DNA from 2 places in the Shewanella sp. NKUCC05_KAH genome. Region 2 is predicted to be linked to the other one. Evidence: riboswitches for the same ligand, from Rfam matches in the RefSeq annotation. Region 2 holds a riboswitch; the other holds the start of a gene.

Region 1 (3,419 bases), on a different contig from region 2:
GGCCAAGGGTAAACTCACCACTTTTTTGGTTGATACCGAGTGGATTCGCCAATGGCACTAAGGTGATTTCGCCGCGGATGTCACAGTGTTCAAGCTGCTTCATCAACTGATAAATCACCGCATTACCTTGTACTTCAGCACCGTGGACATTGGCCTGAATATACACTTTGGGGCCAGTCGCCTTATCGTCACTCGGCTTGAAATGGTAGATAGGCAAAGTGAGTGCTTGCCCTGCGGCAAGCTCCCCGATTTGCAGAGACGATGTTGTCGGCAACATATTAAGCGCCTTCGAACAGATTTTGATGCAGCGATTTAACCACTTGCGCAGCTTCCGACTCTGCCACTAACACACACAGATTATGTGGGCTGGCACCTTGGCAAATCATCCGCACATTGTGTGGTTCTAACACTTCAAACACACGACGACAAATACCCGGCGTCGTCGCGATGCGGTTACCGATAATCGCCACTAAGGCCAATCCATCTTCAACTCGCACACGACAATGCTGTGATAATTCTTGCAGCAATGCCTCACTCAACAGACCTTGACCACTTGAATCTGAACCGGTTTTATCGAGGGTTAGAGACACATTCACTTCTGAGGTGGTAATCAGATCCACACTGATCTTATGTCGCGCTAATGTCGCAAAGGTTTCCGCTAAAAAGCCCTGCGCATGCAGCATTTGCAGGCTGTGAAGATTTAACAGAGTTTGATCGCGGCGCAAGGCCACAGCGCGGAATACGGGCGCATCTTCCACTTGATGACGGATCCAAGTCCCGCCCTTTTCAGGATCTTTACTTGAACCCACAAACACTTGAATTTGCTGACGAACGGCAGGAAGAATAGTCGCTGGATGCAATACCTTAGCACCAAAGGTCGCCATCTCGGCAGCCTCATTGAAACTGATCTCGGCAATCGGAAAGGCATTGGGCGCCAAACGAGGATCCGTTGTATAAATCCCCGCAACATCAGTCCAAATTTCGACCGCTGAGGCGCGTAACGCTTCGGCTAACAGCGCAGCAGAATAATCACTACCGCCGCGACCTAACGTGGTCGTTTGACCGGCGTCATCGGCACCGATAAAGCCTTGCGTGACAATCACTTGTTCAGCTAACAGTGGCTGTAGATAATCACGAGCTAAAGTCGCAATCTGCTCAACCTGAGGTTCCGCGCGGCCAAAGTGGCTGTCAGTACGTAATACTCGGCGCACATCGAAGGCACTTGAGTTGACACCTTTCTCGCGGATCACCGCCGAAAACAACGCCGAAGAACATTGCTCACCGAGGGACAACAACTCATCCATAGTCGCTTTGCTGCGTTGTGATGCGAGCGCTTCACTCAATACCGACATGCGACTCAATAATTTATCTAATGCGGCGGCCACATCGTTAGGACGACCGAGCTTATCTAAAATCGCATATTGAATTTGGGCAATTTGTTTTAATCGCTGTAATCGTCCATCGTCGTTGATGGCTTCTTGGGTCAATTCCACTAACAGATTCGTCACGCCGCTCGAAGCGCTGACCACGACTAAACGGCAATCAGGATTAGCTAACACTATGTCTGCACAGCGATTCATAGCGTTATAGTCGGCGACTGAGGTGCCACCAAATTTTGCGACAACGAAGGACATTAGCGCACCTCCGTGAAACACGTAGGGCAAGAAATAAACGCAGATTGAATAAAATATTGATTAACTAACATGATCACACTCCGAACTGACTTCGTTCGAAGAGCCTGGTGCTCAATGATAACGCACCCCAAAAGAAGGGAAACAGCAATCGTCACCAGAAGCTCTCCACCAATTACAGGTGACAATCGTCAGGATTCAGCCTGAGCGACCGACATAAACATGCAGCAACCATATCTATGCCTCGGCGTTAATCTCCCTCATCAGTCATCGCTGGAGTTTGTGCTCCTCTGACCGACTACCTAGTTAACGCTCCTCTTCTGTTCCTTTCCTAGGAAAGGGACGAAAAAAGTAGCAATAAACCCCTAATGAAGTCAATGCTAATTTCATAACAAATGAACAATTTAAATAAAATCTTTTGAAAACAACTAAGTATTCAAATCGGGTAGCTCGTATACCAGCTGCACATAATCTCTAAATTTGCCTAAACACACTTCATCATGTCCATCCAAGGTGCAAGGCACTAAGCTCACATCCCCTTGTTCGACAACATAAATCGCATATTGATTAAATTTCTTACCCAATTGCAATGCCATCGTTCTATCGATAAACACGGCCCAACTTTTTTCCATGTGGGATAAATCCGGTGCAGCGCCCACTAAAGCACGATAAGGGCTACCGAGTAATTCAATTTCACGGAGAAGTTGGCGATCGAGTAAACGGTTTTGGCTAGGAGAGAGAAGTTTTGAAGCGGGATTATGAGCGGTAATAACAGCAAAGGAAAAATCACAGGATAATGCTTGAGTCAGCAAAAACAACGGCGCTTGGTAACATTGCCACAAATTTTGAGTCGTATTGTCCATTGGTAGTCTAGTCGAAAAATGAACCCAAGCTAGTGTAGCAGAGTGATTGTAAAATCCAAAGAGGCGTGAACTGGCTCACAGGAATAAGAAATACATTAGTTATACTAATCAATAGCTAAAGTAAATATCATGGTAAAAACCCCTGCTCACCTAAAATTTGTTAACATTTCATTTGTTAACAAATGACTAAAACGAGTACAATGTACGTACTGGTGAGTTGAAACAGATTGAGCAAGATGCTTATCGTTCAATACAGTTTGTTACATATATCGCTTAAAGTAACGTGAACTGACCGGGCATCTGTTTAAAATCTGTTCTACATTTGATTTGTCTTTTAAACATTTAAAAAAAACAATAGTTAAGGAACTTATTCTAACTATTGCTTATCGAAGTTGGTACTGATTACGTTTTCTCGTATTACACTTAAACGTGCACTTAATCTACATCCAGATATAGATGTCACCGTAAAGATTTTCCTTTTGAGCACAAAGCAGTTCAAGGAAGTATCAACGCTTTTATGAATATAAGAGCCCGAAGTAAGTTGCTCTTATTGGTTAGTATAAACTGATTAAAATTTAGGTAAATAATATGCAAAATCCGCACATTCTGATCGTTGAAGATGAAGCCGTTACCCGTAACACGCTGAGAAGTATTTTCGAGGCAGAAGGGTATGTGGTAACTGAGGCCAATGATGGCGCAGAAATGCATAAGGCTATGCAGGAAAACAAAATTAACTTGGTCGTTATGGACATTAACTTGCCAGGTAAGAATGGTCTATTGTTGGCACGTGAACTACGTGAAATCAACAACATCGGTCTTATCTTCCTGACAGGTCGTGACAACGAAGTCGACAAAATTCTTGGACTTGAAATTGGCGCGGACGATTATATTACCAAGCCGTTCAACCCACGTGAATTAACGATTC
Region 2 (3,419 bases):
AAGAAGCGGTTCGTTTAAAAGAAGCGGGTAGCGCTACTGAAGTGGTTGTTGTCAGTATTGGTAATAAAGCCGTGCAAGAACAACTGCGTACCGCGCTTGCATTAGGCGCAGATCGTGCAATTCATATCGATACTGAAGAAGAGCTCGTGCCAGTGTCTATCGCCAAATTGCTCAAAGCGGTACAAGACAAAGAACAAGCAGAGCTGGTGATTTTTGGTAAGCAATCCATCGATGGTGATAATAACCAAACTGGCCAAATGTTTGCCGCGTTAATGGATATGCCACAGGCGACCTTTGCTTCAGAAATCAAATTAGAAGCGAATACATTACAAGTCACCCGTGAAATTGACGGCGGCATGCAAACTCTCAAGCTGCCTTTACCTGCTGTCGTGACCGCTGATCTACGTTTGAACGAACCCCGTTACGCTTCACTACCTAACATAATGAAAGCCAAGCGTAAGCCATTAGAAGTATTTACTGTGGCAGACTTAGGCGTGACGTTAAAGAGTCACCAAACGATTGTGAAGGTCACTCCGCCAGCTGAACGTAAAGCGGGCATCATGGTAGCGTCGGTAGCTGAGCTAGTTGAAAAGTTAAAAAATGAAGCGAAGGTGATCTAATGGCCATTTTAGTATTAGCTGAACATGATAATGCTGCACTGAAACTCGATACGGCAAAAATTGTTACCGCCGCCCGTGCCATAGGCGATGAAGTACATGTCTTAGTTGCGGGTCACCAATGTGGCGCGGTTGTCCAAGCGGCGCAGGCACTACAAGGTGTTAGCCAAGTACTCGTTGCTGATGCCAGCGTGTATGAAGCGCATTTAGCGGAAAATTTTGCCAAATTGCTGGTGGACTTAGCGCCAAACTATGGTCACATTCTGGCCTCGGCTTCAAGTTTAGGTAAGGACACGCTTCCGCGCGTTGCGGCATTATTAGATGTCGCGCAAATCTCAGAAGTCATTACTGTTGTCAATGCAGATACCTTCGTGCGCCCTGTGTATGCGGGTAACGCCTTAGCGACAGTGCAAAGCCATGATGCCATTAAAGTGATGACAGTGCGCGCCAGTGCGTTTGACGCTGCGCCAGAAGGTAACAGTGCGGCTGTGACGACACTCGATAAAGTGTTTGAAGCGAGAACTCAGTTTGTTTCTCAATCGCTGACAGTTTCTGCCCGTCCAGAGTTAGGCAATGCTGGCATTATCGTATCTGGCGGCCGAGGCATGGGCAGTGGTGAAAACTTCGGCATGTTAGAGCAACTTGCTGACAAGCTCGGTGCAGCAGTTGGCGCATCACGCGCCGCAGTTGACGCAGGTTTTGTGCCTAACGATTTACAAGTGGGTCAAACCGGTAAAATCGTTGCGCCAAACTTGTATATTGCCGTCGGTATTTCTGGCGCGATTCAGCATTTAGCCGGCATGAAAGACGCTAAAGTCATCGTTGCAATCAACAAAGATCCTGAAGCGCCGATTTTTCAAGTTGCCGATTATGGACTCGTTGCAGATCTGTTTGAGGCGGTTCCTGAGCTGATTACAAGTCTCAGTTGATTTTATCTGTGATCTAGGTCACATTAAGTGGCTTTGCGGTAGCATCTGCTAAGCCGCTTATGTTTTTATGTGCCTCACGCCCGTGCAAGGGCGTTCTTAGAAGTAGAGGCGCGCCAAATATTAGTAGTGATCAGTAGGGTGATTCCGTTGATCGATTGCGAAAGGATTTGGTGCCGAAGTGGTTCGATTTATCACGATCAACTGCTGGGGTTGTACCTAATAGGTGCAGCACTGCCATAGTATTTTCCGATATGGATATTGGGAATAGTTACTATGGAGCGCTACTGATAGGACAGGTGACCTTGGGTATCTATTGCCTTTTCCCACCAGTTCAGTCGCCCTCCATTCGTATTTAACGAAGATAATAATCAATGACTGTTATGAATTATGCCGATTCGGCACTTTCCTTGTTGCCGCCTGCGGTGGCTATCGTGTTGGCGATCTTGACTCGCCGTGTACTGCTTTCTTTGGGGTTAGGTATTTTAATTGGTGCTTTATTGCTCAATCAATTTTCACCTTTAGCAACGGGTGAGTTTGTATTTAATGGCGTTAAAGGGCTTTTTTGGACTGATAAAGGTCTAAATTCGTGGAACTTATATATTCTCGGTTTCTTAATTGTACTTGGAATGATCACAGCGTTAATTACCGTAAGTGGCAGCGCGCGGGCTTTTGCCGATTGGGCTCGTTTACATATACGTAATAAACGTGACGCTAAACTATTGACCATGTTTTTAGGTTGCGTAGTTTTTATTGATGATTATTTCAATAGTTTAGTTGTTGGTTCGGTCGCTCGACCTGTTACCGATCGTTATTATGTTTCCCGCGCTAAGTTAGCTTATTTATTAGATTCTACTGCGGCGCCTGTGTGCGTTATATCTCCAGTTTCGAGCTGGGGCGCTTATATTATCGCACTCATTGGCGGGATATTAACTGCCCATGGTTTTGCTGATACGGGTCATTTGAGTATTTTTATTCAAATGATCCCGATGAACTTTTACGCAATCTTCTCCTTGTTATTATTACTTTTTGTTGTCTTTATGGGACTAGATGTTGGGCCAATGCGTGAGCATGAGCTCAATGCCCAACGTGGTAATTTATACGATGAGTCTAAAGGATTACCGCCTGGGGCGAACACGGATTTACCTGAAGCCGAAACCGGTAAGATTTTAGGTCTATTTCTGCCGATTACCGTGTTGGTATTTGCAACCCTCTATTTTATGATTAACAGTGGCGCTCAAGTACTCGCGGCGGAAGGGATTGAATTTAATATTATTTCTGCTTTTGAGAAAACCGATGTCAGTTCATCACTTTTCTTTGGTGCATTAATTGGTCTAGCGGTTTCGCTGATATTGAATTTAGTGCAAGGCGTTGAGAAATTGATGATAGTCAAAGGTATAGTGCAGGGTGCTCGCTCTATGCTGCCGGCGATTTACATCCTGTTATTTGCTTGGACAATCGCAGGTGTGATTGGTCAACTCGAAACCGGTAAGTTTATGGCGAGTTTAGCAACAGGAAATATTCCGTTCGCGTTTTTACCCGCCTTAATGTTTGTGCTAGCAGGTATTACCGCGTTCTCAACCGGTACTAGCTGGGGTACGTTCGGGATCATGTTGCCGATTGCTGCTGATATGGCGATGGGAAGTCACACTGGCATGATGTTGCCTATGCTTGCCTCTGTGCTGGCGGGTGCTGTATTTGGCGATCATTGCTCGCCGATTTCTGACACGACTATCTTGTCGTCTACGGGCGCCAGTTGCCACCACATCGACCATGTGGTGACTCAGCTACCTTATGCACTTATTGCGGCGTTTATTAGCTTAGTGGGTTATGTGGCACTTGGATTTACCGAGTCTGTTGTCGCGGGTTTAGTGGC

The links. Region 2 has a riboswitch for lysine ahead of KO533_RS06430 (Na+/H+ antiporter NhaC family protein). Riboswitches for the same ligand answer to the same signal wherever they lie in the genome.
Region 1: linked by a shared signal. The riboswitch ahead of lysC (lysine-sensitive aspartokinase 3) and the one ahead of KO533_RS06430 (Na+/H+ antiporter NhaC family protein) in region 2 are both predicted to bind lysine.

What each region holds. Positions count from the first base shown of each region.
Region 1 covers NZ_JAHKQZ010000004.1:228,996-232,414, reverse strand. The annotation lists gene KO533_RS05915 (succinylglutamate desuccinylase/aspartoacylase family protein) at 1-277, opposite strand, end outside; gene lysC (lysine-sensitive aspartokinase 3) at 279-1,634, opposite strand; lysine riboswitch at 1,785-1,959, opposite strand; gene KO533_RS05905 (DUF3293 domain-containing protein) at 2,060-2,494, opposite strand; gene arcA (two-component system response regulator ArcA) at 3,083-3,419, shown strand, end outside.
Region 2 covers NZ_JAHKQZ010000005.1:52,289-55,707, reverse strand. The annotation lists gene KO533_RS06440 (electron transfer flavoprotein subunit beta/FixA family protein) at 1-620, shown strand, start outside; gene KO533_RS06435 (FAD-binding protein) at 620-1,546, shown strand; lysine riboswitch at 1,642-1,838, shown strand; gene KO533_RS06430 (Na+/H+ antiporter NhaC family protein) at 1,918-3,419, shown strand, end outside.